Regions from separate parts of the Glutamicibacter sp. NPDC087673 genome, predicted to be linked through region 1. Evidence: predicted binding sites of a transcription regulator. Region 1 holds the regulator's gene; the other holds the start of a gene.
What was found. Region 1 encodes HspR, which represses chaperone genes until heat shock. Its sites were predicted from a motif close to AAGTTGAGTCNNNNNGACTCAACTT; they were not measured.
Positions count from the first base shown of each region.

Region 2: the regulator HspR is predicted to act here: its motif matches at 7,475-7,499, upstream of ACIOTL_RS13375 (ATP-dependent Clp protease ATP-binding subunit).

Region 1 is NZ_JBIUWB010000002.1:83,450-99,076, reverse strand. It holds gene clpB (ATP-dependent chaperone ClpB) at 1-303, opposite strand, end outside; gene ACIOTL_RS04765 (DinB family protein) at 474-968, shown strand; gene ACIOTL_RS04760 (N-acetyltransferase) at 999-1,466, shown strand; gene ACIOTL_RS04755 (TerC family protein) at 1,775-2,959, shown strand; gene ACIOTL_RS04750 (YccF domain-containing protein) at 3,033-3,443, opposite strand; gene trmB (tRNA (guanosine(46)-N7)-methyltransferase TrmB) at 3,570-4,427, shown strand; gene ACIOTL_RS04740 (GNAT family N-acetyltransferase) at 4,478-5,104, shown strand; gene ACIOTL_RS04735 (heat shock protein transcriptional repressor HspR) at 5,101-5,529, opposite strand; gene ACIOTL_RS04730 (DnaJ C-terminal domain-containing protein) at 5,643-6,617, opposite strand; gene ACIOTL_RS04725 (nucleotide exchange factor GrpE) at 6,703-7,284, opposite strand; gene dnaK (molecular chaperone DnaK) at 7,298-9,151, opposite strand; gene ACIOTL_RS04715 (PLD nuclease N-terminal domain-containing protein) at 9,401-9,619, shown strand; gene ACIOTL_RS04710 (small multi-drug export protein) at 9,702-10,175, opposite strand; gene ACIOTL_RS04705 (DEAD/DEAH box helicase) at 10,367-11,908, opposite strand; gene ACIOTL_RS04700 (MMPL family transporter) at 12,214-14,355, opposite strand; gene ACIOTL_RS04695 (MarR family winged helix-turn-helix transcriptional regulator) at 14,485-14,997, shown strand; gene ACIOTL_RS04690 (LysE family transporter) at 14,994-15,617, shown strand.
Region 2 is NZ_JBIUWB010000005.1:190,348-205,974, forward strand. It holds gene ACIOTL_RS13345 (hypothetical protein) at 1-745, opposite strand, end outside; gene ACIOTL_RS13350 (NAD-dependent epimerase/dehydratase family protein) at 822-1,676, shown strand; gene ACIOTL_RS13355 (NAD(P)/FAD-dependent oxidoreductase) at 1,780-3,057, opposite strand; gene ACIOTL_RS13360 (hypothetical protein) at 3,381-4,586, shown strand; gene ACIOTL_RS13365 (sensor histidine kinase) at 5,215-6,399, opposite strand; gene ACIOTL_RS13370 (response regulator transcription factor) at 6,713-7,387, shown strand; gene ACIOTL_RS13375 (ATP-dependent Clp protease ATP-binding subunit) at 7,517-10,075, shown strand; gene ACIOTL_RS13380 (VOC family protein) at 10,226-10,582, shown strand; gene ACIOTL_RS13385 (hypothetical protein) at 10,587-11,174, shown strand; gene ACIOTL_RS13390 (GNAT family N-acetyltransferase) at 11,184-11,600, shown strand; gene ACIOTL_RS13395 (hypothetical protein) at 11,853-12,572, shown strand; gene ACIOTL_RS13400 (alpha/beta family hydrolase) at 12,626-13,288, shown strand; gene ACIOTL_RS13405 (helix-turn-helix domain-containing protein) at 13,299-14,789, opposite strand; gene ACIOTL_RS13410 (thymidylate kinase) at 15,000-15,620, shown strand.

The DNA.
Region 1 (15,627 bases):
CATTTCTGCGGCAGCCGCTTGGGCGTTGCTCACAACCTGCAGCAGCTGTCGGGAGTACTGGGCTTGGGCCACTGAACTGCCGGAGCTGGAAGGCAATGCGTTGATGACAGCGCTTGCCTTGATCGAAAGCGCGTCGACATCCAATCCGGCGGTCTTCAGGAGGGCGACTGCGACGGAGTCGCGCTGGTCCAGCAAGGCCTTCAGCAGGTGCGCAGGTTCAATCTGCGGATTGCCTGCGGTTGAAGCGTTCATCCCGGAAGCCGAGAGGGCTTCTTGGCTCTTAGTGGTGAGTTTGGTGTCCACGCGCATCCTTTCTCTAATTGGGTGAACCCATAAACTTGAGTGTACTTAACTCAACTCTACTCGCACTCTTCGTATTCCAGCTAGAGCAAGATTTTCGAAAGATTTTCCATTTCACTTGCCCCAGAGGCAAAATACCTTGTCACTGACGATTTGCCGACTTAAGATAAGGCATGGCCAACCCGGATTCCAAAGACATTTTTTCACTGACCCACGATGATATGGTCCAAGTTTTCATCGATCAGCACCGGCAGATGCTGCTTTCCTGCACCGGCGGACTGAGTGAAGCCGAAGCCAGATTGAAGTTGGTTGAATCCAAGACCACGCTGCTCGGGCTGGTGAAACATGCGATCTTCGTGGAACGGGTCTGGTTCGGTGAAGCAGCCACCGGCCGGAGCCGTGCAGAGCTGGGCATTGCCTCTTCGCCCAGCAAATCATTCGACTTGGAGGCTTCCGACACCATCGATTCGATTCGGCACGAATATGCCCAAGCCATCGAACTGTCGCATCAAGCAGTCGAAGGCAAAACAGGAGATGACGTCTTCTCAGGCAACCGGCGTGGACCGCTGCCGCTGCGCTGGATCCAGCTGCATATGCTGCGTGAACTGGCACAGCATTGCGGACACGCAGATATCCTGCGTGAACAAATCCTGGCCGCGCGGAAATAGCGTGCCGCCCTCAACCGGTAGACTCCGGGCATGCCATTAGAACTCCACCCGCTTCCCGCTGAAGAATTCCATTCGTGGATGGCACGAAGTACCGCCGAGTACGTATCGGACCTTGTTGCCGCTGGCAGTTCCCAGCACAAGGCGCAGGAAGATGCAGACCGGGCCATGACCCGGGCCTTTCCCACCGGATTGCCAAGTTGCACCAATGCGGTATTCACCCTGGAGCATGGCATTTTCGGCGATGTGGGCTATGTCTGGATCGGCCACGACACCTCAGGCGATCCGGCTTCATGGTGGGTTTGGGACATAGTTGTCGATCCCGGGCACCGCGGCAAGGGGTTCGGACGCCAGGCCATGAATTTGGCCGAAGAATACGCCCGTGCCCACGGCGCACGTACCCTGGGGCTGAATGTGTTCGGATTCAACCAGAGCGCTCGCGGCCTCTATGAATCGCTTGGATATGAAACCACCAGCATCAAGATGCACAAGTCGCTCTAGCAGCGCCTAGTTCCTGCCCCTAGCCCACGTTGCTCCAAGCAAAGTGCATTCTTCGAATTGCTATTGACGCCTACCCAACTGCACAAAGACAAAGTACATTACAGATCATCATGACATCCACGGACCAAGATTTTTCCAGAAGCATCGCATCAGGATAAGCTGGTAGAACGTAAGGGAGTATTCATAATCGTTGAATCCGTCAATACGCAGGACTTCATGGTCCTGCCGGGTTTTGCGGCCAGCCCCGGGGTCGGTGAAGAGACTTACTCAGATGCGTTCGCGCGCTACTTACGAAAGCAGGAATCCCTATGGGAGTTTCCCCTATGATTTGGGGCATCACGATTGTCGTGATTCTCGCCCTTCTGGCCTTCGACTATTTCTTCCACATCCGCAAGGCCCACGTTCCATCGCTGCGTGAAGCAGCGATCTGGTCCAGCATCTATGTTGGCTTGGCCCTCGTTTTCGGTGTGCTGGTGCTGGTCTTCGGCGGAATCGACATGGGTGCCGAGTACTTTGCCGGCTACATTACCGAGAAGGCCCTGTCGGTCGACAACCTGTTCGTCTTCCTGATTATCATCGCCAGCTTCCGCGTACCCCGCGAAGACCAGCAGAAAGTCCTGCTCTTCGGCATCGTCTTCTCGCTGATCGCACGTACCGCCTTCATCTTTGTCGGCGCGGCGCTGATCAACCAGTTCGCTTGGGTCTTCTACCTGTTCGGCCTGATCCTGCTGTTGACCGCAGGCAACCTGCTGAAGAAGGATGACGAATCCGATGAGGCCAACAACTTCATCATCCGGATCGCCAAGAAGCTATTCCACACTACCGACAACTATGACGGCGACAAGCTGTTCACCAAGATCGATGGCAAGAAGGTCCTGACTCCGATGCTGCTGGTCATGGTGGCCATCGGCGGTACCGATATTCTCTTCGCTCTGGATTCCATCCCTGCGATCTTCGGACTCACCCAGAACGTCTACATCGTGTTCACGGCTACCGCCTTCTCGCTCATGGGACTGCGCCAGCTCTACTTCCTGCTCGACGGATTGCTGGACCGCTTGATCTACCTGTCCTACGGGTTGGCAGCAATCCTGGCATTCATCGGCGTGAAGCTGATCCTGCATGCACTGCACGAGAACAACTTGCCATTCATCAATGATGGTGAGCACGTGATGGTCATTGAAATCAGCACCGGCCTGTCGCTGAGCGTCATTATCGGCGTCCTGGTGCTGACAATTCTCGCTTCGCTGTTCAGCAAGGCAGGCAAGGCCCAGACTGCCATCGGCAACCTGCGCCGCCATGCCAACAGCTACAACGACCTGAGCTACACCTCGGACGCGGTCGAACGCGAACGCATCTACCGCGCCTTGGTGGAGGAAGAAGCGTATGTGAAAACCATGGAAAAGAAGTACCGCGACAAGGCCAAGGACGTGGACAAGATCCGTGTCGAGGTCGCCGAAGCGCACCGCCAGCACGATGAGTACCTCAAGAGCTGATCAGGTTCGTACATAAAGCGAATGGCTGCCAACCCCATCAAGGGTTGGCAGCCATTCGCTGTCTTGGCGCAGCCTAGCGGCGAACACCGCCGATGAAATAGTCCGAAGGCACAATGACCTTGCCCAGAGGCATCAGGGAAACCGGGATCATCTTCAAGTTTGCGATCCCCAGCGGGATGCCGATAATCGAAATGAACATCGGGATCGCGGTTACCACGTGCCCAACGGCAATCCAGATACCAGCAAAAATGATCCAGATGATGTTGCCCAGGGTGGAGAACGCGCCTACCGGGCCGTTGTCGACCACGGTGCGGCCAAACGGCCACAGCGCATAGCCGGCAATGCGGAACGAGGCGATGCCGAATGGAATGGTCACGATCAGCACGCAGCAGATGATGCCTGCCAACACGTAGCCCAAGGCCAGCCACAGGCCGCCGAAAAGCAGCCAAATAATGTTGAGAATACCGCGCACTAAATCAGTCATGGTTATATTCTCTGTCTTTTGCCTGTTTTACTCCATCGGGGATCCCCCCGATTTTCTTCTAGGGGTGTCCAATCCCCTACCGTTCGGCAAGCATCGAAGCAGCTTGCTCGGATAGGATTAATCATCATGAGCGAATCGAGCGAGCAGCAGCGCCCAGCCCACGGCACTGCCCCTAGGAACCCAGACCTTTTCCGTGCCGAGCCGGTATCCTTCGTGCGCCGCGGCAACCGCCTGCAGGGCCGCCGTGCCAGCGCCTGGGAGCGCAATGCCGATCAGTACGTCATTGAGCCGCCCCGCAAGATCGCCGACACTTCGGTTGCCGATGACTTCCAGCTCGATCCTGCCGAGGCTTTCGGACGCACCGCACCGCTGATCGTGGAGATCGGCACCGGCCTGGGCGAATGCATCGCCAACGCCGCCAAGGATGATCCCGAGCGCAACTACCTCGCCGTTGAGGTCTACCGTCCGGGCCTGGCCCAGCTGATGCTGAAGGTCGAGTCTTTCGGCATCACCAACGTCCGCGCAGTGCAGGCCAATGCCCCAGAGGTTCTGGATGTCATGCTGGACGAGAACAGCGCCGATGAGATCTGGATCTTCTTCTCAGATCCATGGCACAAGCCGCGCCACCATAAGCGTCGCCTGATCAAGGCCTCGTTCCTGGACAAGGTCTCCCGCGTGCTCAAGCCGGGAGGCACCCTGCGCTTGGCCACCGACTGGTCCAACTACGCCGAGCAAATGCGCGAAGTCCTCGAAGCCCATCCGGACTTCGAGAACCAGCATCATGGCAATCTGTCCGGCACTGAGAGCAACCTGACCAAGGTGCGCCGCGAGGGCATGGAAGGCTTCGACCCCGAGCCAGAATTCACAGATGCCCAGGGTGGCTGGGCCCCGCGTTTCGAGCGCCGGATCCTGACCAGCTTCGAAGGCAAGGCGCTCAAGGCTGGTCGTCTGGTCTTCGATCTGGCGTACACCCGCATCGGCTAGTCGCCGAAATAAAGCATTGAAGAGGCCATGGAATCCCTAGGATGGATTCCATGGCCTCTTCTTCTGCGCAAAGTCTGCACTACGCCCAAGCTCCGAGAATGGACTATGCCGGGGTGCGGCTAGAACAATTGTCAATGGACCACGCCCCGGATCTGATCCAGCTCGCAGCCAACGGCCAGTTGGATGAAGCGTGGTTTGCTACCACTCCATCGGCCGAATCCATGCGCTTGGATATCCAGCGCCGCTTGGCATTGCAGGAAACTGGCGAGATGGCTCCCTTTGCGATCATCGACCTGTCCACCGGCAAAGCGGTGGGGGCCACGACTTACTTGAATATCGACGCGGCAAATCACCGCGTGGAAATCGGCTCAACGTTCCTGGCCATGCCAGCCCAAGGCACCGGGATCAATCCAGCTGCCAAGTTCATGCTGCTGCGCCGGGCTTTCGAGGAACTGGATTGCTATTCAGTGGCTTTCTGCACGCACTGGCACAATGCCGCTTCACGCGCCGCGATTGCACGGCTCGGCGCCAAGCAGGATGGCGTGCTGCGCAATCACAAATATGATCCAAAGAGCGGCACCCTGCGCGATACGGTGGTGTTCTCAATACTCCCGCACGAATGGCCTGCCGCGCGCACCCAATTGGAAGCGCGCTTGGCCCGGCACGGACGGATCTAGCGTCCGATAGCGCGGCGCGCGGTAAACAGCGTCACGGTCGGTTCACGGCGTTCAGGGCGCATGCCCCTAGCCAACGAAACGATGTCGCCTCCAGCGGTGCCCGCAGCGAAGATGCGAGATTGGCCCTGGCGTACGGCGGAAAGTTCTTGGCGAAGCCCATTGACTTCGGTTTGCAGATAGGCGACTTGATCTTGCAGGTCCAGGATGCGCTTGATGCCCTCGAGCGAGACGCCTTCCTTGCTCAGGGCCTGCACCTGGCGCAACAGTGATACGTCGCGCTGCGAGTAGCGGCGTTGCTTTCCGCTCTGGCGGCTGGGCGAAACCAAACCAATGCGGTCATACTGGCGCAGCGTCTGCGGATGCATGTCTGCAAGTTGCGCGGCGACGGAAATGACGAAGACAGGTCGCAGGTACTCCCCGTTCACGTTGCTTCTACCACCTTTCTGCAAGGACCTTGGATTCGGTCCCTATTGCCTTCGAGTCTATCTTCCCTGCCCAGCCAATTCGATGACGGGGCAGGGAAGACAGCCTATTGGGTTCAGAGCTTGGCTTTGGCAGCCAAATCCACTCGTGGATCCTCGCCCTCGGTGGCTGATGCGAAGTCCTCCACGGCCTTCTTTGCAGCATCCGAGAGGTTCTGCGGAATCGCGACATCCAGGACGATCAGCAGATCGCCGGTGGCCTTGGAGGTCTTCACGCCGCGGCCCTTCAGACGCAAGGTGCGCCCGGAGTTGGATCCAGCGGGAACCTTCACCGCAACGGAATCCCCGTCCAGGGTCGGTACGTGGATCTTTGCTCCAAGCACCGCTTCAGCGAAGGTCACCGGCACGTGGATGCGGATGTTGTTCTCTTCGCGCTTGAAGAACGGGTGCTCGCTGACCTTGACCTTGACCAGCAGGTCGCCGTTGCCGGCAGCACCAGGCTGGCCCTTGCCGCGCACGCGCACCGACTGGCCATCCTTGATGCCCGCCGGTATGCGCACGTCAATGACCTCGCCATTCTGCTCGCGCAGGCCAATGGTGGTGCCCTTAATTGATCCGGAGAAGGAAATCGTGGTGCTCGCCGTGCGGTCAGCACCCTTGCGCGGTGGTGCGCTCTGGCCGAAGCCGCCGCCACCGAAACCGCCGCCACCACCGAAGAGGTCGGAGAAGTCCGGCTGCCCGCCGCGGCCACGTGGGCCCGCTCCGCCGCCTCCGAAGAGGTTGGAGAAGATGTCCTCGAAGCCGGCTTGCCCGCCGGGGCCGCCCGGTCCGCCACCAGCAGAGAATCGCGCTCCGCCGCCCATGGCACGGATCGCGTCGTACTGCTCGCGCTCTTCCTTGTCCGAAAGCACCGAGTTGGCTTCGGAGATGTCCTTGAATTTCTTTTCAGCGGCCGCATCACCCTGGTTGGTATCCGGGTGGTACTTGCGCGCAAGCTTGCGGTACGCCTTCTTGATGTCCGCCTCGCTGGCGTCCTTGGAGACGCCCAGAATGGCGTAAAAGTCTTTTTCGATCCAGTCCTGACTTGCCATCAGGGCCCCATCCTTTCAGTGCCAATTCGACACTGCCCACTGTCGAAGACTCGGCAGTGGGCAGTATCGATTGTGCTATTCGTGGCTATTCGCCGGTTGCTACCAGCACCTGAGCTGCACGCAGGATGATGGTTCCCTTGCGGTAACCGGTGCGCAGCACCTGTCCCACGTGGTCGGCTGGAATCTCGTCAACAGCCTGGCGAAGCAGGGCTTCGTGGATGTTCGGGTCGAATTCCACGCCGGCCTCGTTGATGCGCTCCAGGCCATGCTGAGCCAGAATTCCATCCAGCTTGTTGGCGATCGATGCGAACGGGCCGTCGGCGAGGTCGCCGTGGGCTCGTGCCGCATCGATGTCGTCAAGCACCGGAAGCAGGGTGTTGAGCACGGACTGCACGGCGTTTTCACGCGCTACGGCCCGGTCGCGTTCCACGCGCTTGCGGTAGTTGACGTATTCGGCCTGCAGGCGCAGCAGGTCGTTGCGCAGTTCGGTTTCCACCGCACCGGCCTCTTCCGGCTGCGCCGAATCGGCTTCAGCGCCAGCAGCAGCTTCGTTCAGGATCGCCTCGGCCTGACCCAGGGCGTCAGCGGTTGGCTGCTCGTTGGCGGCCTCTGGCTGGTTCTCCGGCTCCTGGCCGGAGTTCTCGTTCTGGTCCTTTGCCTCGGACATATTCCTAAACTCCTTACTTCTTGTCGGCTTCGTCTTCGTCGATGACCTCGGCGTCGACGATGTCTTCATCAGCGTTCGGTGCCTGCTCGCCCTCAGGAGCCTGGGCGCCCTCGGCCTGCGCGTTGGCGTAGATTGCCTCGCCCAGCTTGGTCTGCGATGCCTGCAGCTTCTCGAACGCGGCCTTGACCTCGTCGTCGTTGTCCTGCTTCTCCAGGGCAGCCTTCAGGGCGTCGACGTCAGCCTGGACCTCGGTCTTGACCTCTTCAGGCAGCTTGTCTTCGTTGTCCTTGATCAGCTTGTCCACGGAGTAGGCAGCCTGCTCAGCGGCGTTACGGGTCTCAGCGGCCTCGCGGCGTGCCTTGTCCTCTTCGGCGTGTGCTTCAGCTTCCTGGACCATGCGCTCGATGTCTTCCTTGGACAGCGAGGAACCACCGGTGATGGTCATCGACTGCTCGGTGCCGGTGCCCTTGTCCTTGGCGGATACGTGCACGATGCCGTTGGCGTCGATGTCGAAGGTGACCTCAACCTGCGGGATGCCGCGAGGAGCCGGTGCGATACCGGTCAGCTCGAAGGTGCCCAGCGCCTTGTTGTCGCGGGTGAACTCGCGCTCGCCCTGGAAGACCTGGATGGATACCGAAGGCTGGTTGTCCTCGGCGGTGGTGAAGGTCTCCGAACGCTTGGTCGGGATCGCGGTGTTGCGCTCGATCAGCTTGGTCATCACGCCGCCCTTGGTCTCAATACCCAGGGACAGTGGGGTGACGTCGATGAGCAGAACGTCCTTGCGCTCGCCCTTCAGCACGCCTGCCTGCAGCGCTGCGCCCACGGCGACAACCTCATCTGGGTTCACGCCCTTGTTCGCTTCCTTGCCGGCCAGGTCCTTGACCAGTTCAGCAACGGCTGGCATGCGGGTGGAACCGCCAACCAGGATCACGTGGGCGATGTCCGAAACCTTGACGCCTGCCTCGGCGATGACGTCGTTGAATGGCTTGCGGGTGCGCTCCAGCAGGTCCTTGGTCAGGTCCTGGAACTTGGCACGCGAGAGGTGCTCGTCCAGGTGCACTGGGCCTTCCGGGGTCACCGAGAGGTACTGCAGCGAGATGTTGGTGCTGGTAGCCGAGGACAGTTCCTTCTTGGCCTGCTCAGCAGATTCCTTCAGGCGCTGCAGCGCAATCTTGTCCTTGGACAGGTCCGCGCCCTTGGCCTTGGCCTGGGCCAGCAGCCAATCCACGATGCGCTGATCCCAGTCGTCGCCGCCCAGGCGGTTGTCGCCTGCGGTGGAGCGGACCTGGATGGTCGAGAAGCCGTCGTCGTCCTTGCCGACTTCCAGCAGGGAAACGTCGAAGGTGCCGCCACCGAGGTCGAAGACCAGGATGAGCTCGTCTTCCTGGCCCTTTTCCAGGCCGTAAGCCAGCGCAGCTGCGGTTGGCTCGTTGACAATGCGCAGGACGTTCAGGCCGGCGATCTCGCCAGCTTCCTTGGTGGCCTGGCGCTCTGCGTCGTTGAAGTATGCAGGAACGGTGATCACCGCGTCGGTGACCTTCTCGCCCAGGTACGACTCAGCGTCGTTCTTCAGCTTCATCAGGGTACGAGCCGAGATTTCCTGAGCGGTGTACTTCTTCTCGTCAACGTCAATGGTCCAGTCGGTACCCATGTGACGCTTGACCGATGCGATGGTGCGGTCGATGTTGTTGACGGCCTGGCGCTTGGCGATATCGCCAACCAGGACTTCGCCGCTCTTCGAGAAAGCAACGATCGACGGGGTAGTGCGGTTGCCTTCCGCGTTTGCGATAACGGTTGGCTCACCACCTTCGAGCACGGAAACTACGGAGTTGGTGGTTCCTAGGTCGATACCTACGGCACGCGACATAATGGCTCTCCTTTGCCTTGGTTGAAAGTACTAACGCTGAGGACATTTATCCTCATTGAGCGTTCTGCACTCAAGTTTACTCAGCCGCTTTCGACTGTCAAGTCAACTTGAGCGAAGGTGACTCAACTTTGCGTTCTGCTCATTTCAACTGCCGTGGTGAGAGAATAATTCCCATCCTGAAAAAATTTTTCATTCATCCGCTTTCAACGCTTCCAGCGGGCGGGAAAAGCGGCAGCTAGGAGCCACCTCATGGAAACGAAGCGCAAGTTCCAGGATCTGCCACCGGGCGGAAAGATCGCGGTCGCCTCTGCGGCAATTGCCGAGCTGACCTTGATGGTTGCGGCACTGCGGGATTTGTACAAGCGCCCCGCCGAACAGGTCAAGGGTCCAAAGCCGGCATGGGCAGCGGCCAGCATGATCAATTTCCTTGGCCCCATCGCCTATTTTGCTTTTGGACGCCGCAAGTAATCCCTTGGCATTCCATAGCCACTGGAAAGCAAGCCGTCCTCGTTGGTTCGAGGACGGCTTGTTCGCTTTCAGCGAGTTCCGGTTAGCCCATCAGGCTAATTCCCCGGGCAGCCAGAACGCCAAACGCGGTGCCCCACAAGATAATCGAGATGATCTGCCAGATGATCACCTTCTGCTTATTGGCACCGAAGGAGACCAAGGCAGCCGAGGTCACCTGCGAAGGCAGGATGGTCTGCCCCAGAAGGCTCACCCCGGCAATGCCGTATTTATCGAAAGCTCGGCGCAGCTTCTCGAACTTGCGTTCCTTCTTCTCCGAGTCCTTGCCCTTGCGAACCTTGTTGCGCACGGCGTGGGCGCTGTTGACGAACAACAGCATGGAAATCACGTTGCCGATCACGGCGGTGGCGATGGCAGCAACCACCGGAACACCGATAACCACGCCAATGGCCGAACCAAAGTAGGACTCGATCAGCGGAATGGCAGCTAGCAAAGCAACCGCCAAGAACTGTAGCGGTTCTGGGAAGGACGCGGCGAAATTCTGCAGGGATTCAATCATGGCTGGTGCTCCTGAAGAGGTGAAGGTTAATCGGCGACTCGTTGCTTCAATCCTATGTATCGCCTAGTCGAAACGGGATCAGCCAGCAGATCTAAACTTTTGACGCGCAAATTCCCGGGTTTAACGCAAAACTCCCCCGCATCCATTGGGATGGATGCGAGGGAGTACTCCGCAAGGATTAGTGCCAGCGCCTAGTTGCCGCGACCAGCTGGGCTCGATGCGCGACGCAGGCCACGCGAACGGCCACCGGTTGCACCGCCAGCGGCATTGCGGCCGCCGGTTCGCGGTGAGCGCGAAGGGCTCGACGGGCGTTCAGCGTTGGCACCTCGTGCGCCGCGGGCTGGACGGTCGGAGTTCGCACCGCGGGCGCTGCGCGCTGGACGCTCGCCCTGGCTAGCGCCGTCACGTTCCGTACGGCGGCGTTCGCCGCCACGGCCCTGGGCTTCGGCAGCTGGCTTGGCGCCACGCGCCGGGCGCTGGCCGCGGCCACCGCGGCCGGCACCTTCACCGGCAGGCTTGCTCTTGGCAGGATTGCGCTTCTGCTGAACCGGAGCAACGTAGGCAACCGGCTCGGCAACTTCGCCGACGACCTTGGCCACAACCGGAGAATTCAGGTTGACCTTTTCGAAAGGCACCTTCAGTCCGGCCTGCTTCAGCAAAGTCGAAACGTCGCCCTGCTGATCAGGGGTGCAGATGGTCACTACAGTTCCATCCGAACCCGCACGTGCGGTACGGCCGGAGCGGTGGGTGTAGGCCTTGTGCTCTGCTGGTGGATCTACGTGGACAACCAGCTCCACACCATCAACGTGCACGCCACGAGCGGCTACGTCGGTGGCGACAAGAACCTTCGCCTCGCCTGAAGCAAAAGCAGCAAGGTTGCGGTCACGGGCATTCTGCGAGAGGTTACCGTGCAGGTCTACCGCCGGAACGCCAGCCTTGGACAGGGTGAGCGCCATCTTCTTGGCGTGGTGCTTGGTGCGCATGAACATGATGCGACGGGCAGTGCCCTGGGCCAGAACGCGGATCAGGTCCTTCTTATCATCGTTGCCGATGACGAAGACGTGGTGCTCCATGGTGTTCACAGCGGCCTTGGGTGCATCCACCGAGTGAATGGTCGGGTTGCTCAGGTAGCGCTTGACCACCTTGTCCACACCGTTGTCCAAGGTAGCGGAGAACAGCATGTGCTGGATGCCGGTTGGCATGCGGTCCATGATGCGGCGAACTACAGGCAGGAAGCCCATGTCGGCCATGTGGTCGGCTTCATCCAGCACGGAGATTTCCAGCTGGGAGAGGTCCACGACCTTCTGCTTGATCAGGTCATCCAGGCGGCCCGGGCAGGCGATGACAATGTCCACGCCCTCATTCATGGCCTTTTCCTGGCGGCTCTGGGCCACGCCACCGTAGATCACGGTGGTACGCAGGCCTGCGGCCTTTGCCAGGGGGTCAACGGTCTTGGCAATCTGGGTCGCCAGTTCACGGGTTGGAGCCATGATCAGCGCGCGTGGGAAACGGGCCTTGCGGCGCTGTGGGCGATCTGCCAGCCGAGCTACCAGGGGCAGCGAGAAGGCCAAAGTCTTGCCGGAGCCGGTCTGGCCGCGGCCCAGGACGTCGCCGCCGGCCAAGGTCGACGGCAAGGTGGCTTCCTGGATCGGGAAAGCGGCTTCGATTCCGCTGGCAGCAAGGACCTTCGACAGGTATTCGGGCACGCCGAGGGCGCTAAAAGTTACGGACATATTCAAACTTTCTCTCTGATTCGCACGCCTGTTTCAGGCGTTGGGTTTCGCCGAGCCAGGAGGAAGTCCGCAACATGCAAGGCCAAGGAAGGCCTGCTGCCAAAAGTGGACCGGCGGAGGTTTTCCGGGCGATCCACAGGAGGGAAATCTAAACTGTCGACGCATGCGCCACAGAATTTTCCGGTGACGCACAAGTATCCATACTACAGTGCAAAAGCGGGGCCCGTCTGTGAGCGGCCCCGCTTTGCACTGCCGCCCCGGGAGACGTTCACCACTAGGGCTCCCGGGACAGTCCACCGCGCTGCCTAGTTCAGCTCGAATTCCTTCTTCGCCAATTTCGAGGGCCACCAGACCTTAGGTCCGATTTCTTCGACCAGCGCCGGCACCAGCAGGCTTCGCACGACGAAGGTATCCAAGAGCACCCCGAAGGCCACGATGAAGCCCAACTGGCCCAGGAACATGATTGGCACCACACCCAGTGCGGCGAAGGTAGCGGCAAGCACCACGCCGGCGGAGGTAATCACGCCGCCGGTGACCTTCAAGCCCACCCGCATGCCCTCACGGGTTCCGCGCTTCAAGGATTCCTCGCGCACACGGGTCATCAAGAAGATGTTGTAGTCAACGCCCAGCGCCACCAGGAAGACGAAGCCGAACAGCGGTACGGATGGATCGGCACCCACGTAGCCGAAGACATTGTTGAAGACCAGCGCACTGACACCCATCGCCGTGCCGTAGGACAGCACGGTGGTCAGGATCAGCAGCACCGGAGCCAGAATGGAACGCAGCAGCAGCATCAAGATCAGCAAGATGGCCAGGAGGGTAATCGGGATGATCTTGAACAGATCCGCGATGGCCGTCTCGTTGGTATCGAGCTGGGTCGCAGTGGTGCCGCCGACCAGCGCGTCGGCGTCGACCGCATGCAGCTGCTCGCGCAGTTCGACCACGGTCTGCTTGGCGGCATCCGAGTCGGCCGCATCGGCCAGCGTCACCGACATCAGGTTGCGGCCTTCGACGCTCATTGGCTCGGCCCCGCGGGCGGCCATGGCCGGTCCGCCGTCTTCAGCCTGCAAGTAGGCCGAATCCACGCCGGTGACATCAAGGGCCTTTTCCAGGGCCGTCTGCGCTTCGGCTTCATCGACAATCACCGTGGCCGGGGATCCCGAGCCGCCAGGGAAGTGCTCGCCCAGGGCGATCTGCCCGTCACGCGACTCCGAACCGCCTACCACCAGCTCGCTCTGCGGCACGCCATGGGCCTTGAGCTGGGTCATGCCCAGCGCTCCCACGGCGAGCACCAGAGCGGTGATGATCCAGATCGGGCGCGGATGGCTGGCAACGAACCGCGCGATGCGGCCCCACAAGCCTTCCTTCTCCTGGCCTTGGGCGTCCACGGCCGCCGGCTTGGGCGGGAAGGGCCAGTAAGCGGCCCGTCCCAGCAAGCCGAGCACCGCCGGCAGGAACGTCAACGCGGCAATGATCGAGAAGATGATGCCCGAGGCGCCAATGGGTCCCAGTGCCTTATTGGAGTTCAGATCGGAGAACAGCAGGCACAGCAGGCCCACCGTCACGGTGCCGCCCGAAGCGACAATCGGTTCCAGCGAGCCTTTCCATGCGGAAGCCACGGCCTGCCACTTGTCCTGGCCGGCCATGAGCGCTTCCTTGTGCCTGGCCACGAACAGCAGCGAGTAGTCGGTAGCCGCACCGATGACCAGGATGGACAAGATGCCCTGGGCCTGGCCGTCGAGCCGGATCCAGCCTTCGGATGCCATGAAGTACACCGCGACAATTGCCGCGCACAGCGCGACGACCGAGGTGAGCAGCACCGTGAAGGGAAGCAGGATCGAACGGTAGACCAGCAGCAGGATCACCAGCACAGCTACCAGGGCCACGCCCAGCAGCACGCCGTCGATGCCGCCGAAGGCCTCGACCAGGTCGGCGCTGAAGCCTGCCGGCCCAGTGACATAGGCGGTGGTGCCTTCGGGCTTCTCGGCGGCCAGGAGCGAACGCAGCTCTTCGACTCCGGTATCGGCCTCCACCTCGCCGGAGACCGGAACGATGAATTCAGCGGCCTTGCCGTCTTCGGAGAGGAAGGGCCCGGTGATCTGCCCGTCCAGATGCGTGAAGTCCTTCAGCGCCTCGCCGATCCCTCCAGCAGTTTCCTTGCTGACCTCGCCATCGCTGGTGAGCAGGACCACCGCTGGGATTGCTTCGGTGGAGCGGAATTTATTCTGCCATTCCAGGGCTTCGGTTGCTTCGGCGGTGGCCGGGAGGAAGGAGGTCTGGTCGTTGGTCTGGACCTCGGAAAGCTTGCCGAAGGTCGGGCCGCCGATTCCTGCTACACCCAGCCAGAGGATGATCAGCAGGGCGTAGATTCCTGCCCTGATGCCGATACCCTTCTTGTCCAATCGCTTCTTGCCCGATGGCTGGTCGGTTTTCGCTACATGCGCCACTGATCCGTCCTCACTCGTGATTGCTGGCGGTGGATCAAAGGGCGATCCGAATGCCATACTACAAGACTTACTTCCATCGTAGAAATACTTCCCAGGCTATTAAATGCTTTTCCGACTAGGATTGCGCCTATGAGCGCAAGAGAACAGCACAATTTGGTCATGCTCCTGCAGGAATTCGGCCAAGCCTCGGACCGCTACGTTGAGTCCACCGGAGCACTTTACGCAACGCACCGCACGGATATGAATGCGCTGTCGATCATCATGAAATACGAGCAGCGCAGCCTTCTGCCTTCCCCGCGCGACCTGAGCCGCGACCTGCAACTGAGTTCCCCGGCTACCACCGCCATGCTCGACCGCCTGGAAAAACTGGGAATGATCGAGCGCCAGCGCTCGGACCGGGATCGCCGTGTCATCCGCATCGCCATGACACCCAAAGCCCGCGGCAAGGGCATGGAAATGTTCATGCCGCTAGGTGCCAAAATGCGGGAAGTGATCAGCCACTACGACGAGCAGCAGCTGCAGGTCATAGCCCGCTTCATGGCAGAAGCCGTCGCCGGCGTGGACAGCGCGCGCGAAGAAGTCGTAACACAGCGGGCAACGAAACCAGCCAAGAGCGGGACGGACACTAGCCTTAAGCAGTGACCCTTTCACTCTGGATATCCCTTCTCAGCGCCTGCATCGTCATCAGCTTCACCCCCGGCGCCGGAGCCATCAACACGATGAGCAATTCAATGCGCCAAGGCTGGCGTGCTTCCATTTGGGGCGTGCTCGGGCAGCAGATCGCCTTGCTGATCCACGTGGTGATCGTTGCCGCAGGAGTCGGTTTGCTCGTGGCCAGCTCGCCGTTGCTGTTCGCCATCATCCGCTACGCAGGCGCTGCCTATCTGGTGTATCTCGGTATCCGCATGCTGCTTTCCAAGCCGGAGGTCGCCTCCGATGGAACCAGCACCGGGCACCGCCTGACCCGCTGGTCCATGCTCAACCGGGGCATCCTGGTCAACCTGCTCAATCCGAAGGCCATCGTCTTCTTCTTGGCTTTCACCCCGCAGTTCATCCGCACCGATCAGCCGCTCCTGGCCCAATACGCCATCTTCATCGGCACGGTCATCGTGGTGGACATCGCGGTGATGTTCTTCTTCTTTGCCGGCACGGCCCGCACCTTCCAGCGCTTCACCGCGACCTACCGCGGCGCCAAGCTGCTGAACATCCTCTTCGGCGTACTGTTCATCCTGGTCGCCGCGCTCCTGCTGCTCATGCACTAGCATTTTCGCC
Region 2 (15,627 bases), on a different contig from region 1:
CGCGCAGGTAGAACACCCCCGAAACGCCTTCTGCTGCGGTAAACAGCACGATCGCTGCCACCGGGAGCAGCAAGATCCGCAATTGTGGATTGCGCGTCAATGCAGCTCCACCGGGCGATACCGGTCCACCCGGATCCGGCTCGTTCCCTGCGTCTGCTCCTTTCCCGTTGGCGGCTTGCGAGCGGGACAGGAAGATGGCCGCCAGGGCCAGTGCCAGGAATCCTGCCGCCGCGTACCAAAGCACCGCGCCGATCCCCGCTTTCGTGAAGACGAGTGAAGCTATCGCCGGCGCGATGATTCCCGCCAGGGACGTCGCTACGACAAGGAAGCTGCTGGCACGAGCAATGCTGAAGCCTCCGCGGATGCGCGGAATGATCTTGAAAATGACCGCTCCGTTAACCACCGCGCAAATACTGGCCACAGGCATCAAGGCGAGGCTCGCGAAGATATTGGAGGCAATGGCCATCACCGCGAAGATCGCCACGTGCACGCACAGGTTCAGGATCCACACCCGGACAAGGGCTGACCCGTCCACCCAACGCCCTATAGCCGGAGCGGTAAGGATCGGCGGAACCAAGCCGGCGAGGAACAACGCGGTTACGCCCCAGGACCCCAACTGATCCGCGGATTCCAGGGTCAAGGCAAAGACCGCCATGCCCTCGCCGAGCATGGAGAGCAATGCAACCACGCAGAACAGGACGCAACGCACCGAAGACTGCACCTGGCCCCCTTCCTCCGCGCTCATGCCACGCTGGCCTAAAGGTTCTAGTCTATGGGTAGGAGGATTCGCCTCCGAGGACATATCGCGCCAAAGGAGTCTCGTGAAAGTATTACTGGTCAGCTGCGGAGATGTCGCCACCGAGGCAGGACTGCGGCTCCAGCAGGAGGGCCATCGCATCACCGGCTGGCGGCGCAACAGCCAGAAGCTGCCCGCAGGATTTACCGGCCACAGCGTAGACCTGCTCGATGCCGCCCAGTGGCCAAGCATCGATCCGCAGACCGAAATCGTCGTGCTCACTCCCGTGCCGGCCACCCGCGATGCCGATGGCTACACGCGCGGCTATCTGCAGGTCGCCAAAGAACTGGCTTCACGGCTGGCAGCCCAATGCCCCAATCTTCGCCGGCTTATCTACATCTCCTCCACCGCAGTGATGGGCGGCGCCAACGGAGAACTCGTCGACGAATCAGCACCGCTTGCCCCAGCTAGCCCCACCGCGCAGGTCCTTGCGCACACCGAGGCAGCGCTCGCCGGCAGCGGCCTGCCGGTAACAATCCTGCGGGCGTCGGGAATCTACGGCCCGGGCCGCACCCGGCTCATCGATCACGTCACTGCCGGAGCCGCACAGATTCCCGCGGGCTCGCATTGGACCAACCGCATCCACCGCGATGACCTGGCCGCGGCCATCGTTCACGTTGCGGCGCTGCGAGAGCAAGCCGCTGGCCTCTACCTGGCCAGTGACAGCACCCCAGCCCAGCTAGGCGAGGTCTACCAGTTTTTGGCCAAGGAACTTGGTTTGCCTGCGCCGGAAGAGGCAGGACAAGCCCCGGCACGACGTGCTGCCGACCGCCGGCTCGATAATTCCAAGCTGCTAGCCAGCGGGCTTGAACTGCAGTATCCGGGATTTACCGAAGGCTACCGCGCGATCCTTGCCGGGACATCAACCCGCCATGCCTAAAGCGCGTAAAAGACAGCCTTAAAGGAAAACCGGCTTGCAGCGCATCGCCATGATGCACCGCAAGCCGGTTGTTTTATTTCGTTCCGGGTGTGGACCGAAACGCTTAGAACCCCTTGCGCAGGGGGTTGAAGTGCCGGGCGATGCCTGGAACCTGCTGGCCAGCAATCTGGGCAGCCAGGATCTTGCCAGTCAGCGGTCCCAGCGCAACGCCCCACATGCCGTGGCCGCCGCCAACCGACACGCGCGAGGATCCGGTCTGGCCAATGAGTGGCATGCCGTCCGCGGTGCATGGGCGTCCACCCACCCATTCTTCTTTGCGGTTCTCCCAGTTAATCCCCTGGTAGACCGGGGTCGCAGCGGCAACGATGGCCTCAATGCGCTTCGGCTCCAGCTTGTGGTTGGCGTCGCGGAATTCCATGGTGCCGGCGATGCGGAAACGATCGCCCAGCGGGGTGCAGGCAACGCGCTGGGTCGGGAAGTAGATCGGGTGCGTTGGCATGTGTTCCGGCTCCACGGTGAACGAGTAGCCGCGGCCTGCCTGAACCACAACGTTCACACCGAACTTGCTGGCCGTGTCGGTCATCCAAGCACCGGTAGCCAGCACCACGTGATCCGCGGTGATTGAACGGCCTTCGGAACCGATGACGGTGACCGAGCCGCCATTGTCGCGCACATCGGTGACGTTGAAGGCTCCGATGATGTCGCCGCCGCGGGCGATGACGGATTCGGCCAGTGAATCCATGAACTTCGGCGGGTTGATGTAGCGCTGGTTCTTGATGGCTACGCCCGCAGCGACCTTATTGGACAGGGTCGGCTCGATGCCGCGCAACTCGTCGCCGGTGAGCAATTCGTAATCAACTTCGCCGCCGGTCTTCTCGATCATCTCGAATTCATGCAGCAGCGCATCGCGGTCGCTGAGCGAGGTGAATCCGGTCAAGAATGGATTTGCCGGCTTGGTCGGCTCCTGCACGCCCGGCCCTGCCGAAGTCGCCTGCGCGATTTCGTCGAAGGCATCCAAACCGGTTGCGCCGATTTCCGAGTAGACCCGCATGGCTTCTTCCCACTTCTTCGGGGTCGAGTGCCAGGCAAAACCGATCAGGAAGCGGAGCAACTTGGCATCGGCCTTCAGCGGAATGTACAGCGGGGATGCCGGGTCGAGCATCATCTTCAGGCCGTTCTTGAAAATTGCAGGCTCCGCGATGGGCAGGGTCAGGGCCGGGGTCAACCAGCCGGCGTTACCCCAAGAGGAACCGGACGCGACGCCGCCGCGATCCACGACGGTAACCTTAATGCCCGCTTCCTGCAGGTACCAAGCGGTCGACAGGCCAACAAAGCCAGCGCCTACAACAACGACATGATCTGGCACGCCTACTCCAGCCATGATCCACTCTCCTAGCATTTCGACGGCCTCTCCACACGAGCCCGCATGTCTTCACTGTCGCGCGATCCCCAGGGAAAATCAACGCGTCCTGACGATTCGACGGTGAGCGCCACCACACCGGCAGGAGGTTCGTGTTTCTTGCGGTAAATGATTGCCTCTTCCGAACTTTCAACAATTACTTACTCCCGTACGGGAACTTTCCCCAGAGGCTGCATCACTATCGCCCATCGAGAACTTCGCCCCCAGCGCGTCCTGCGTAGACTGGAGAGAAGCGAATAACCAACCCCGCCGATCAGCCATTTCTAAGGAACTGCACCACACTCATGGCCTCACGTGAACCAGCCAAGAAGAAGCCTGCCCAGGGTCATCCAGCCCGCCGTTCCGGCGCCAGCAGCGTGCCTTTTGAATCCGAAGTGCGCCAAGCTCTTCAGCCGTTCAAGTCCTCGCTCTTCCGCCACTTCCACGAAGAGGGCCAGGCAGCCAGCGAGACCCGCGCAGCGCTCGAAGGGCTCACTACCCTGCTGACCGTGCATGCCCAGTTGCGCCAGAGCGTTGACGTCAAAACCCTGGATCCGACGATTCTGGGTGAACAGCTGGGCCACTTGACGTCGCTGGGCAAGGAAGTTTCGGAAGCCAGCGCTGCGATCCTCAAGCATTACCTGACTTTCCTGGGCACGACCGCTAATTTCGGCGGAAGCGTGGATGACTTCAAGCAGACTTTCGAATTCCTCTCCCGCATGGCTGGCGATTCACCCATCGTGGCACCCTATCTCGAAGATGATGAGGCCAACGGCAGCCTCGAAGCGATGCCCTTCGTTTTTGCGGCTCGCGAGTTGATCAGCTGGGTTGGCGAAGGCAAGCCGACCACCCCAGCTGGCGTACTCACCGGCGATACGCTGCAGGATGCGGCCAGCGCGCTGGGCCTGTTCGTCAAGGTCGATGAATCCGCCGGCGTTCCAGAGGATGCCCAATGGGAGCCGGAAGACGGCACTGCCGTTTCTTCGCTGGCCGACGTTCCACGCCTATCGGCATACTGGGACGCCCTGATCGGCACGGCCATGCTGCGCTACCAGGAACCGAACGCAACCCCAACCGAGTCGCTCAGCGATGCGCTGCTGGCATCCAGCGGACAAGGCGCCCGCTTGGTCAAGGAGCTGATTGCAGAGGTTCTCTACTCGCACATCCTGATCAACACCTTGGAGCAGCCGGGCAAGGCGCAGATCGCCGAGATGGTAGCCGGCGTGTTGAGCAATGCCGCATCATCGACACCGCCACGTGCCGAGTTCGCGTTGCAAGTTCCGACCGAAGATGACCTTCCCGCCGAGCAGCATCACTTGATTGCCAGCCTTGAGGAGGTTGTCCCCCAGGTCGAGTCCCTGCTGCGCGTCTTCGAGCGCGAAGGCCTTGTCGAGATTAATGACGAGATCACGATTCCTGTGGTCTTGCGTTCTTCACTGGAACGAGCGCTGGCCAAGGTTTCTGATGACGTTTTGAAAGACACCCAAGAGGCAGAGGCCTCCGAGGTTTAGACCACCAGCAACGGCAAAGGGTGCGAGAGCTAATTCGAGTTCTCGCACCCTTTGCCGTTGATTCATCGATTAGGCGCTGCGCGTGGCCAGCTCGGCGTCGTGCCACGGCAGGCGATCGAACCATGGGCCCCGCTTGGTTCGCCGGCCTTCACGGCCAAAGAATCTGCGGTTGCTTCTGCGTTGATCGCAGCATCTGCCGTCTTGCTATCAAAGCCGCCCTTAGGCTCCACGGCCAGGCCTTATTGTTGCCAAACAACCGTATCCGCCTGGGTACTCATGCGCTCTCGCTTCCCAGACAGGAAATGCTCTCCATAGGCGCAACACCCCGCCACGCAGGCCCATTCCGGCCTGAGGTGTGAGGCAGAACGCAGAAACACGGGCTGGGTTTAAGTTATAAAAGGTACGTTGCATTACTGACAGACAACGGCGTGCGATGGGGGCACAGCGCCGATGAAAGATCAGTCCGTTTACGCAATGCAACGTACCTTTTAATCACCCTCGGATCCTTAGTGATGCCACTCGCAAAACACCACCAAGTACCTTCCCGGTGATCGGTCTTCACCGATACATGTCTAACTTATCGCGTCCTGCGAAAATCCGAAATCATACTTTAGTAGGAGGGCAGGGGTCAGAACGGGATGCTTGCGCGCAGTGCCCAAACACCGTTTTCGGAACTGGTTGCAAACTTTCCACCAAATGCACGCATCCTGTCACCCATGCCAATCAGGCCTGTCCCGCCTTCGGGCAACCCACTCGCCTTCTTGTCGAAATTCCCTATCTGATTAGTAATTTCCAGGATGCCCTCTGCCCCTTGGACCGTGAGTTCGAAGGTGCACTTCCCGCCCAAGGCACCGTGCTTTATCACATTTGTTGTACCTTCTTGCATGACCCGATAAATCGCAGTCTGTGCAGAACGGGGCAATTCGGAAATTTTCTCGTCAGTGGTGGAGCTCACCTCGAAATTTGCCTCTTTTAGCCTCTGAACGAAAAGTTCTGCACCCTGAAGCGCGTAAACAGTAGTAGCGGCCGGCTTATCAATGCCCTGGGACGAGGGATCTGCCATGGTCCCATCAGCCCTCAGGACATTGAGCATCAGGCGTAAATCGTGCAAAGTCTCAGTACTCAGTTTGGCGATGACATCCAGAGCTTCGAGGGCCTTCTGCCCATCGTTTGCGAATTTCGCGGCCTTCGACTGCATGGCCACGACCGTGATGTCATGCGCGACAATATCGTGCAGATCCCGGGCAATGTTCTTTCGCTCCCGGTCGACAGCAAGACGAGTCTGCTCTTTGACCGTATGCATTTGCCGAAGAGCGAGCTCGTTCTTCTCGCGCAGCAAGTAAATATTCCTCGTTAAGAAGAACGCCATCGCCGTCAACGGGGCAATCCCGACAAGCAGAACCGCGTCTTGCCCGGACTGGATGCCGAACTGCACCATCCACGCTGCGGACAAGGTTAGGAATAAGGCCCTAACACTCATGGCACTGGCCGTAGCTGCCAGCGCCGAAAAAATCATGAATGAAACGACAGTCCAGAAGAACAAGGCGCCGTCCGTGAGGAAGAAATAGGCAACTGCCACAAACAATCCGACGGATACGGCAACCCAGCGAAGACCAAGCGCAAGAATTGCGCACAGTCCTACGCCGAGCAACGCGCCTCGAACCGAAATATCCGACGAACCACTAAATCCGTCTTCCAGCAGAGTCACGAACTCACTACTGGAAACCGCGATCAGAACCGCAATACCAGTCCAAACAATGACACCCCGACCAGCGAAGAGCTTGGTCAGGGTGTCCTTTAGTCGTCCATTCATATGCCGAATAATTCCCGGCTCAGATGATCAAGTCAAATAAACCGCGTTATGGGCAGGCGACGCCGTAGCGTTTGCAGAACCACTCCGAGAAGGCTGAGCCAAAGCCAGCAGGAGTAGCAACGTTGCCACTGCTGGAGGCTGGAGAGCTCGCAGCAGATGCAGGAGCTGCCACGGCGGTCAATGGTGCCAGAACTAATGCTGCTACGGCCAGCATTTTCAAACCCTTCATAACAAACTCCACATCAGATCAACTTATATACTTTCAGGTGAACAGGCCAACATGAGGCCACCCACATCGAATCAGAGGAATCAGATGGAACAAATAAAGGTCCTTATTGTCGATGATGAACCTCTAATTCGGCATGCGTTGGGCACAATCCTAGCAACAGACCCCGGAATTGTAACGGTTAATTCTGTTGAAAATGGACAGGCCGCCGTCGAGTATTGCAGCGGCAATCAAGTGGACGTTGTGCTCATGGATTTGCAGATGCCGATAATGGACGGGGTTAGCGCTACTAAAGCAATCAAATCTGCCGAAGACAGCCCCTCAGTGCTTGCCATTACCGCCTTTTCTTCGGACGACTATCTGGTTCCGGTACTGACCGCTGGGGCCAGCGGATACTTGGTAAAAGACTCTGAACCAGATGAAATTATTCATGCGATCCATGCCGTTCACCAAGGAACTGCAGCCATTTCCCCGTCGGTTTCTTCTGATCTAGTTTCTGCGGTTCGCGAAGCTTACCGGGATAATTCCCAAGACATTCAAGAACTGGCCTATGACTTGGGAATTACCAATCGGGAATTCGAGATTCTAAAACTGCTCGCACGCGGGCTAAACAATACCGAGATTTCAAGAACTCTGACTATTTCCGAAACCACGGTTAAAACCCATATGGCGAAGATTTTCGTTAAGCTGAATGTTCGCGATCGGGTCCAGGCCCTGGTTGCGGCCGCGCGTATGGGCCTTATCGAAATCCCGAAAGACTAGCGCCTGCTTTCCAGCTATTAGTGTGAAGTCAACCTCTTTGACACCTTGCCCGGCTGGTTCGGGAATATCTGCGCGCCATATGCGTTGAACATGAGCATAGACCGCTCAAGTTTCTATTAGGAGGCTCACTTGCCAGCATTTTTCGGCGCACCGTCAGATGGCTCGTTTGAGGAATTCCTCTCTCGATTCCTGTCTTCACGTGCCCAGGCAGCACGTCCCATCGACCTCACGCGCCTGCTTTCCGCCCGCACCCACGAAGCGGTAGCCACCGCGGCAGCGATTTCCCAGGAGCATGGCCACGACGAGATTGATTCGCTGCACCTCCTGATGGCCCTGCTGCGCACCGAACCAGTCGGCGAGCACCTGACCGCCATGGGTATCGACATCGAGGCTTTGAGTGCAGATGCCATCGCGCGCATGCCCAAGTCCCAGGAGAAGGGCGAGAAACCATCCCACCTATCGTCGGCAGCTCAGCGCAGCCTCTTTGACGCCTATCAGGTTGCTCGTAACTACGGTTCGACCTACATCGACCCTGATCATCTTTTCCTGGCCTTCGTTTTCAACCCGGAATCTCCGGTCAGCCAGCTCCTGGCGCAGCACGGCATCACCGGCCAGTCCTTGCAGCAAGCCGCCATGGAGCAGGCCCAGCGTGGCCAAAACGATGCCCAGAACCAGTCCGATTCCGAGTCCGACGTGTCCATGCTCGAACGCTACGGAACCGATCTGACCCTGCTGGCCTCCGACGGCCAGATTGATCCGGTGATCGGACGCAAGGAGGAACTGGATCAGGTTATTGAAATCCTGGCCCGTCGCACCAAGAACAACCCAGTGCTGATTGGCGAGGCCGGCGTGGGCAAGACCGCCATTGCCGAAGGCCTGGCCCGCGCCATCATCGATGACCAGGTACCAGCCCAACTGCGCAATGCGGCCTTGATCTCCATTGATCTTCCGGGCATGCTCGCCGGAACCCGCTACCGCGGAGATTTCGAGCAGCGGCTCACCGGCCTGCTCGACGAGGTAGCCGCAGCCGAGGGGCAGGTGCTGATATTCATCGATGAGATGCATCTGCTGGTCGGTGCAGGCTCTGGCGAGTCCGGCAATATGGACGCCGCAAATATCCTCAAGCCGCGTTTGGCGCGTGGCGAGCTGCACATGATCGGCGCCACTACGCTCGATGAGTTCCGCAAGGTGGAGAAGGACAGCGCGCTGGCTCGGCGCTTCGGCAAGGTTACTGTCGCCGAGCCGTCGGAGGAAACTGCACTGGCCATTTTGGACGGCCTGCGCGAATCCTACGAGGATCACCACCAGGTGCAGTACACCCCCGAAGCGCTCAAGGCCGCGGTGACGCTCTCTGCCCGCTACCTGAACGACCGCCAGCTTCCTGACAAGGCCATCGACTTGATCGATATCGCCGGTGCCCGGCGGTCCATCGCTGCCGGAGATGCCGAGGATGTGCAGTCCCTGCGTGCCGAAATGGTAGACGCCGAGCGTGAGAAGTCACGCGCTATCGGCGAGGAACGATTCGAAGAAGCTGGCGCATGGCGTGACCACATCGTGGAGATGACCGCGCGCATCAAGGCTGCTGAGGAGGCCGGCGATGCAGGGGTCACCCGGGTAGTGGATGAGAAGCAGATTTCGGAAGTGATCTCCCGATCCACCGGCATCCCCACCTCGCGCATCTCGGGAGATGACAAGGCACGCTTGGCTTCGCTGGAAGATTCCCTGCATGCTTCGGTCATCGGCCAGCACGATGCCGTTGCCGCTGTGGCACGCGCCGTGCGTCGCAACCGTACCGGAATGTCGCCAGCAGGTCGCCCCATCGGCTCGTTCCTTTTCCTGGGTCCCACCGGCGTCGGAAAGACCGAACTGGCCAAGGCCCTGGCTGCAAACCTCTTCGGTTCGGCCGAATCGCTGGTTCGCGTCGATATGAGCGAATACGGTGAGAAGCACACCGTGGCGCGCCTGATCGGAGCACCTCCGGGGTACATCGGCCATGACGAGCCCGGCCAGCTGACCGAGAAGATCCGCCGCAACCCGTATTCGGTCGTGCTGCTCGATGAAATCGAGAAGGCCCACCCGGACGTGTTCAACGTGCTGCTGCAGGTACTCGATGACGGCCGGTTGACCGACTCAGCCGGGCGCACTGTCGATTTCTCCAACACGCTGATCCTGATGACCAGCAACCTCGGCGGCGAGTACTTGGCCAACAAGGCCGGAAACTTCGGTTTCACCTCCGCCAATGCCACCAGTGAGGCTGGAGAAATCCGGGCCAAGGTCATGGGCAAGGTACGCGAGTTCATGCGCCCAGAGTTCCTGAACCGGCTGGACGAGGTACTGCTGTTCTCCAAGCTCTCGCAGTCCGAGATTGGCCAGATCGTCAAGCTGGTCATCGCCGAGACCGAAGCTCGCTTGGTGGACCAGGAGCTGAAGCTGGAGGTGAGCGACGCTGCCGTACAGTGGCTGGCAAACGAAGGCTACGACCCCGAGTTCGGTGCTCGCCCGCTGCGCCGGCTGGTACAGCGGAAGGTACAGGATGCCATTGCCGACCTGCTGATCAGTGATTCGCTTGCCGCTGGTGACACCGTTTCGGTGGACTACGCCGCTGGCATGCTGAAGGTGCAGAAGAAAGTCGAGATGCCGACTCCACCTGCTCACAACGAGCACGCGCCAAACTACTTCGATAGCTAGGCCGGCATAGCCCATAAAGGGGCTTGCTTGCTCGGGACTTCCATCCCGGCCAAGCAAGCCCCTTTTCTTCACTTAGAAAGTGCGCTAGTCAGCTGCAGAAATGCAGTCAACCTCTAGCTAAGCAGGAAGACTCCCGGTACCTTTGACTGCATGGCGAACATTGGAATGATCACCCTTGATGCCCTTGACGAGAAAGCTGCCTCGGCTTGGTGGAGGGCTGTTCTGGGCGGGAAATATCTGGGCCAGTACCCGGGGTTCACCATGATCAGCGTCCCTGGCTTCAGCGCGAGGTTGGGGTTCCAAAAAGTTGATGAGATCACTGCCGGCAAGAACCGGGTTCATCTCGACTTGGAAGCAAGCACCAGCCGCGAGCAGGAAGTCGCCCGTTGCACAGCCGCTGGCGCAACACGCGTTGAGGACCACACCGAAGATCCCACTTTTGGCTGGACCATTATGCGCGATCCTTACGGAATCGTCTTTTGCATTTCCGACCCACACGAGGACTGAGGACATGTCGCTGTTCGCCAGGAAATCATCGGAGGCTTCGACTCACCGGGTGCAGATCCATTTTGCCCAGCCGATGACCGAACGCCTGCGCAAAGTTCATGAAGCGGGCCTGCTCGATACATTGTTGCCCAAATACAAGTCTTCCGGAACCATCATCAGCGCCAAGACCACATTGGACGCGGCCGAGGAGCCGATCTCCAGCGACATTAACCTTGAAGTGGCCACCCCCGAACCGAAGAAGCTGTTTTCCGAATTGCTCTCTTCGCTCATCGATGGAGGACTGGGGCATGGTTCCTGGCTGATTATTGATGGACAACGCACCGAAGTAGGCGGCAGCGAGTACGTTTTGCTTCGAACCAGGCTTGGGGCCGAATCGGAATCGGATCTGGAGCCAACAGTCAGGGCCCTGCAGCATGCATTGGGTGACGGCGAAATCGGATGGCATGAGGATGTCTACTACCGGCATGATGGCCCGGTGTTCGTTTACAACGGCGACTCCGCCCAAGCCATCATCCACGCATTGGAAACAGAACTGGTGAAGCATCCGTTGCTGGGCAACGCAGAGATCCTTTCGGTTTCCCCGCAACAGTAAAAGGACTCGATGGAACTCTCCACCACTAAGGTGCCTTCCGAGGAACAAATACTCTCGCTCTACAACGCGGTGGGCTGGAGCGCCTATACAGACAACCCAGACGTACTATTCGAAGGCCTGAAGAATTCAGCATGCGTAATCTACGCCTACGACGTAGACCACCAGTTAATCGGCCTTGTGCGCGTGGTCTCGGATAATGCCACCATCTGCTACGTCCAGGACATCCTGGTGCGTCCATCTACGCATCGCACCGGCGTAGGCCGTGCTTTGTTCTCTGCCGTACTAGTGAAATATGAGCATGTGCGTCAGCTGGTCCTGATCACCGATGATGAACCCGGGCAACGTGCCTTCTACGAATCCATGGGGCTCACGGAAGCGTCGGATTTCCGTCCCGGTGCGATCCGGACCTTTGCCAGATTCTCGTAACAGCTCTCCCTTCGCTGCCTGGCCTGTATAGACTGACCATTCATCGATAATGAGGAGTTATTCTTGCGCACCCGTTCGGTCATTGCCCTGTCATCGTTGGCTTTGCTTCTAGCAGGGTGCAATGCAGCTCCCGAACAAGCAGCGCCAGCCGATTCGACGGCGGCTTCCGTCGCTGGCTCCACTCCGGCGGCACAGCCCGCGGCCGAAACCGGTGAACCCGGTGAAACCGCCCCCGAGCCTGGACCCGCGGAGTTGGACGCCAACGCCAATTCGGGACAGGCCTGGGCAGATTCCAAAATTGAGATGTGGAAAGAAAACTCTGGCATCAAGTCCACCAAAGGCTTCTTGAATCCCTACAACCTAATGACTTCTTGGGAATCTCCAGCACCTGGTGCCATCAATATCTTCTTGGATAACAGCATGAAATTTGGAACCCAGATGCGGGAAAGCTACGAAACCAACGAGGATGAGCTGCGCATGATGGGCCGAATCATGTTCGAAAGCGTAGGCGAGGCCTCGCCGGAATTGGAATCTGTCACCTTCGCTACTGAAGACGGCAATAACTCAGGAACTTTCACCCGGGCTCGTACTGGTGCCGATCCCGAGGACCGCAAAGCCTGGGCCTCGGAAAAGTACACGCAGTGGCTGTCCGCCATGAACGATACCTACAAATCCCTATGCGGCGCTGAAATCACTAAGCTGGAAATCTACCGCACATGCCTGCCCGCTGACCCCCACGCCTACGTTGAGAAAGTCGAGTCGCCTGCGCTTGGCGAACTCGTCGTCACCCTCGCAGACGGTCCATGGATCGACGGCGAATACGACATGCCCGCATCGATCTTCGTCTCGGGAAATATGATGCTCAAGATCAACGAGCGTGCGGCAACCGGCGAAAAAGTTGAAAAGCTGACGGTACTGGCCAGAAATGGCGATGACACCGATACGGCACTCCGCAAGGACTGGGAAATGTAGTTCATTTCCTTTCATGATCAGTTGATGGGCCCTCAGCCCCTAGGGTGGTACCTATGACCCAAGAACTCTCCATTCCATACGAAGACCTGGAACTCAGCGCGCTCTGGGACCGAGCAAAGGCGGCGAAGGCCGTCATCGTGCTCGCACACGGTTCAGGTGCTGGAAAGGATCATGACTTCATGGCCGGCTTTGCGCTAGCCGCTGCGAATCTGGGTGCCAGCGTCCTGCGTTTTAATTTCCCCTACATGGATGCTGGAAAGAAGTTTCCCGACAAAGCGCCAGCGGCGGTCGCAGTGTGGCACCAGGTCCGCCGTTGGGTTGAAGAACACTTGGCTGAAGGCCTGCCAATCTTCACGGCAGGAAAGTCCTTTGGCGGGCGCATCGCTTCCCTGTCAGTTGCCGAGGGCATGCCCTCGGCAGGGTTGATCTTCCTGGGGTACCCGTTGCACGCGCCTAAGAAGGAAGAGAAGCTACGCGATGAGCATCTCTACCCGATTGCGGTGCCGATGCTTTTCCTCGAAGGCACCCGAGATCCCTTTGCCAACCCCGAAAAGATGGAAGAAGTCGCCAGCAAGCTGAACGAGCACAGCGAACTTTCCTGGTTCGAAGGTGGCAACCATTCCTTCAAGGTAGCCCGCTCCGGCCGCACCGTTGCCCAGGATGGCGCGTGGCTGGCGGAAACTGCTCTTGCCTTCATCTCCAAGCACATCGCATAGTCCAACGGTCCTAGTCCACCTGCTTTTCCAGGAATCGGTAGACCTCGGTTTCATCTACTCCGGGAAAGGCTCCGGTTGGCATGGCCGCCAGCAAGTGGGTATTGGCGCGCGTAGCCGGCCACGCATTGCCGAACCACTGGCTGGATAGGTCAGCAGGTGGACGGCGGCAGCAGTTCTCGTCCGGGCAGGTGGATTGGCAGCGCTCCTTGGTATCCCGCCCGCGGAACCACTTCACATGCTCAAAAGGCACGCCAATGGACAAGGAATACAGTCCCGAGGAATGGCGTTCGGTGCGCGCCGTGCACCAGAAGGTCCCATTGACGGTATCGGTGTACTGCTCGAAGGAACGGAACTTATCCATCTGCTCGAAGACCACGCGACTTGTCCAATACCGGCAAATGGTTTGTCCTTCAATGGCACCGGTGTGATCGGCTGGAAAGTTCACTCGGTCATTCTCATAAGCCTTGTGCAAGATGCCCGATTCGTGGACCTTCTGGAAGTGGCAGGTCATCCCCAGATGCTCGGTGGCAAGGTTGGTGAACCGGTGGGCTGCGGACTCATAGGACACGGCGAAAGCATCGCGCAGATCCTCGATGGCCAACTCACGGTTGTTCTTAGCTCGCCGCAAGTAGTCCACCGTGGACTTTTCCGGCATCATCAACGCCGCGGCAAAGTAGTTGGTCGCGACCCTCTGCGAGAGGAAATCGAAATAATCGGTTGGAGTCCTATGACCCAATACGTGATGCCCTAGCGCCTGCAGCAACACCGAACGAGGATCATGTTCCGAGCGGTTCGCCTGCGTCAGATAGATACGCTTGTTCTTCTGGTCAGTCACCGAACGCGTGGAATGCGGAAGATTGCCCACAAAGCGCAGGCTGAATCCCAGATGCTCGGCGATATCTGCTGCACGATGATGCGAGAGCGGCCCTGAATCGTGGCCAACTGCAGAGAGGACTTTGGCGGCTTCCTGCTCGATATCCTTGTAGTAGTTGTTGCGTTGGCGCATCTCATGGCGCAACGCGGTATTGGCCCGACGGGCTTCTTCAGGGGTCGCGGCCTGCTCGTTCAGGCGGCGTTCCAATTCATGCTGCAGTCCCACCAGGGATTCCAGGACGTCCATGGGCAGACGCGTGCCAACACGAACGGTAGGCAATCCCAAGGACTCGTACAGTGGACCGCGTTGGGCACGTTCCAATTCGATCTCCAAAGCAGCACGGCGCGATGGCGGTTCGGTGCCCAGCAGATCGTCGACTCCAACCCCCATGGCTCCAGCCAGGGACTTAAGCAGCGATAGCTTCGGTTCGCGCTTGCCGTTTTCAATCAGCGACAACTGGCTCGGCGCGGTGTCAACGAGCGCCGAGACATCATCCAAGGTCAGTTGCTTGCCCTTGCGCAGAAAGCGGATTCTGCGGCCGAGAGCAATGGCGTCGAGTTCTGTATCTTCGCTGCCAGCGCCATTGCCGGCTGAGTTCACTGGGCGATTCCATGTGGTTGCAGTCACATGACAAGGTTATGCCAAGGATCGTGAAAATTTCTAGATCTTCCGGATTCAACCCGTAATTCAATCGCCCAGCAGTGACGCGGAAGCAAATATTCACGGTTCTTTCCTTGCTTCCCCGGCGAGCTACTCTCAACAAATGCACAGCCTTTCTGCGGAATCTTCAGCGAAGCGCAAACGTTGAAACTACAAAGAGATCCCGCAAGGAGCACCATGCACGCAGTCTCCACCCGCCCCCTACCGGCCCCGCGCCATGCCCAGGATCCACCCCGGACTTTGGTCATCGTCGGCACCGATGGCGCAGGTAAAAGCACCACTATTGAAGCTTTAGTACAGCAGCTGCGCAACGATCGCATTCAGGCTCATAGGCTCGCAAACGTCGCCGCGCGGAGCTGGCTTACCAAATTCTCTCGCGCCCTGGGAATCACGTTCCCGACTTTCACCCAGGATTTCTTCGAAACTTCCATTCGCAGCTTCAATGTTGCCCGCAATATGCTTTTCGCGGCCCGCTCTCCCGGACTCAGCGTGATGGACCGGCACCTGTATTGCCAATTAGTGCTGCGGCGCTTACGTGGCCATCCTCCGGGACTGCTTCTCCCCTGGCTTGCGGCGAAAAGTACCGAGCACGCGAGAATTGTCCTGCTCGACATCGACCCCATCCTTGCCTTTGAGCGGATCAATTCCCGTGGCAAAGACGACGAAAGCATGGAATATCTCAGGGACAGTCGAAATGAGTATCTGCGTCTTGCGCAAGTGCACGGTTGGATAACTCTTGATGCCTCGCTGCCCACATCCCAGCTGGTTGAACAACTTCGCTTGGTCATCGGCAAGTAGACTCGTC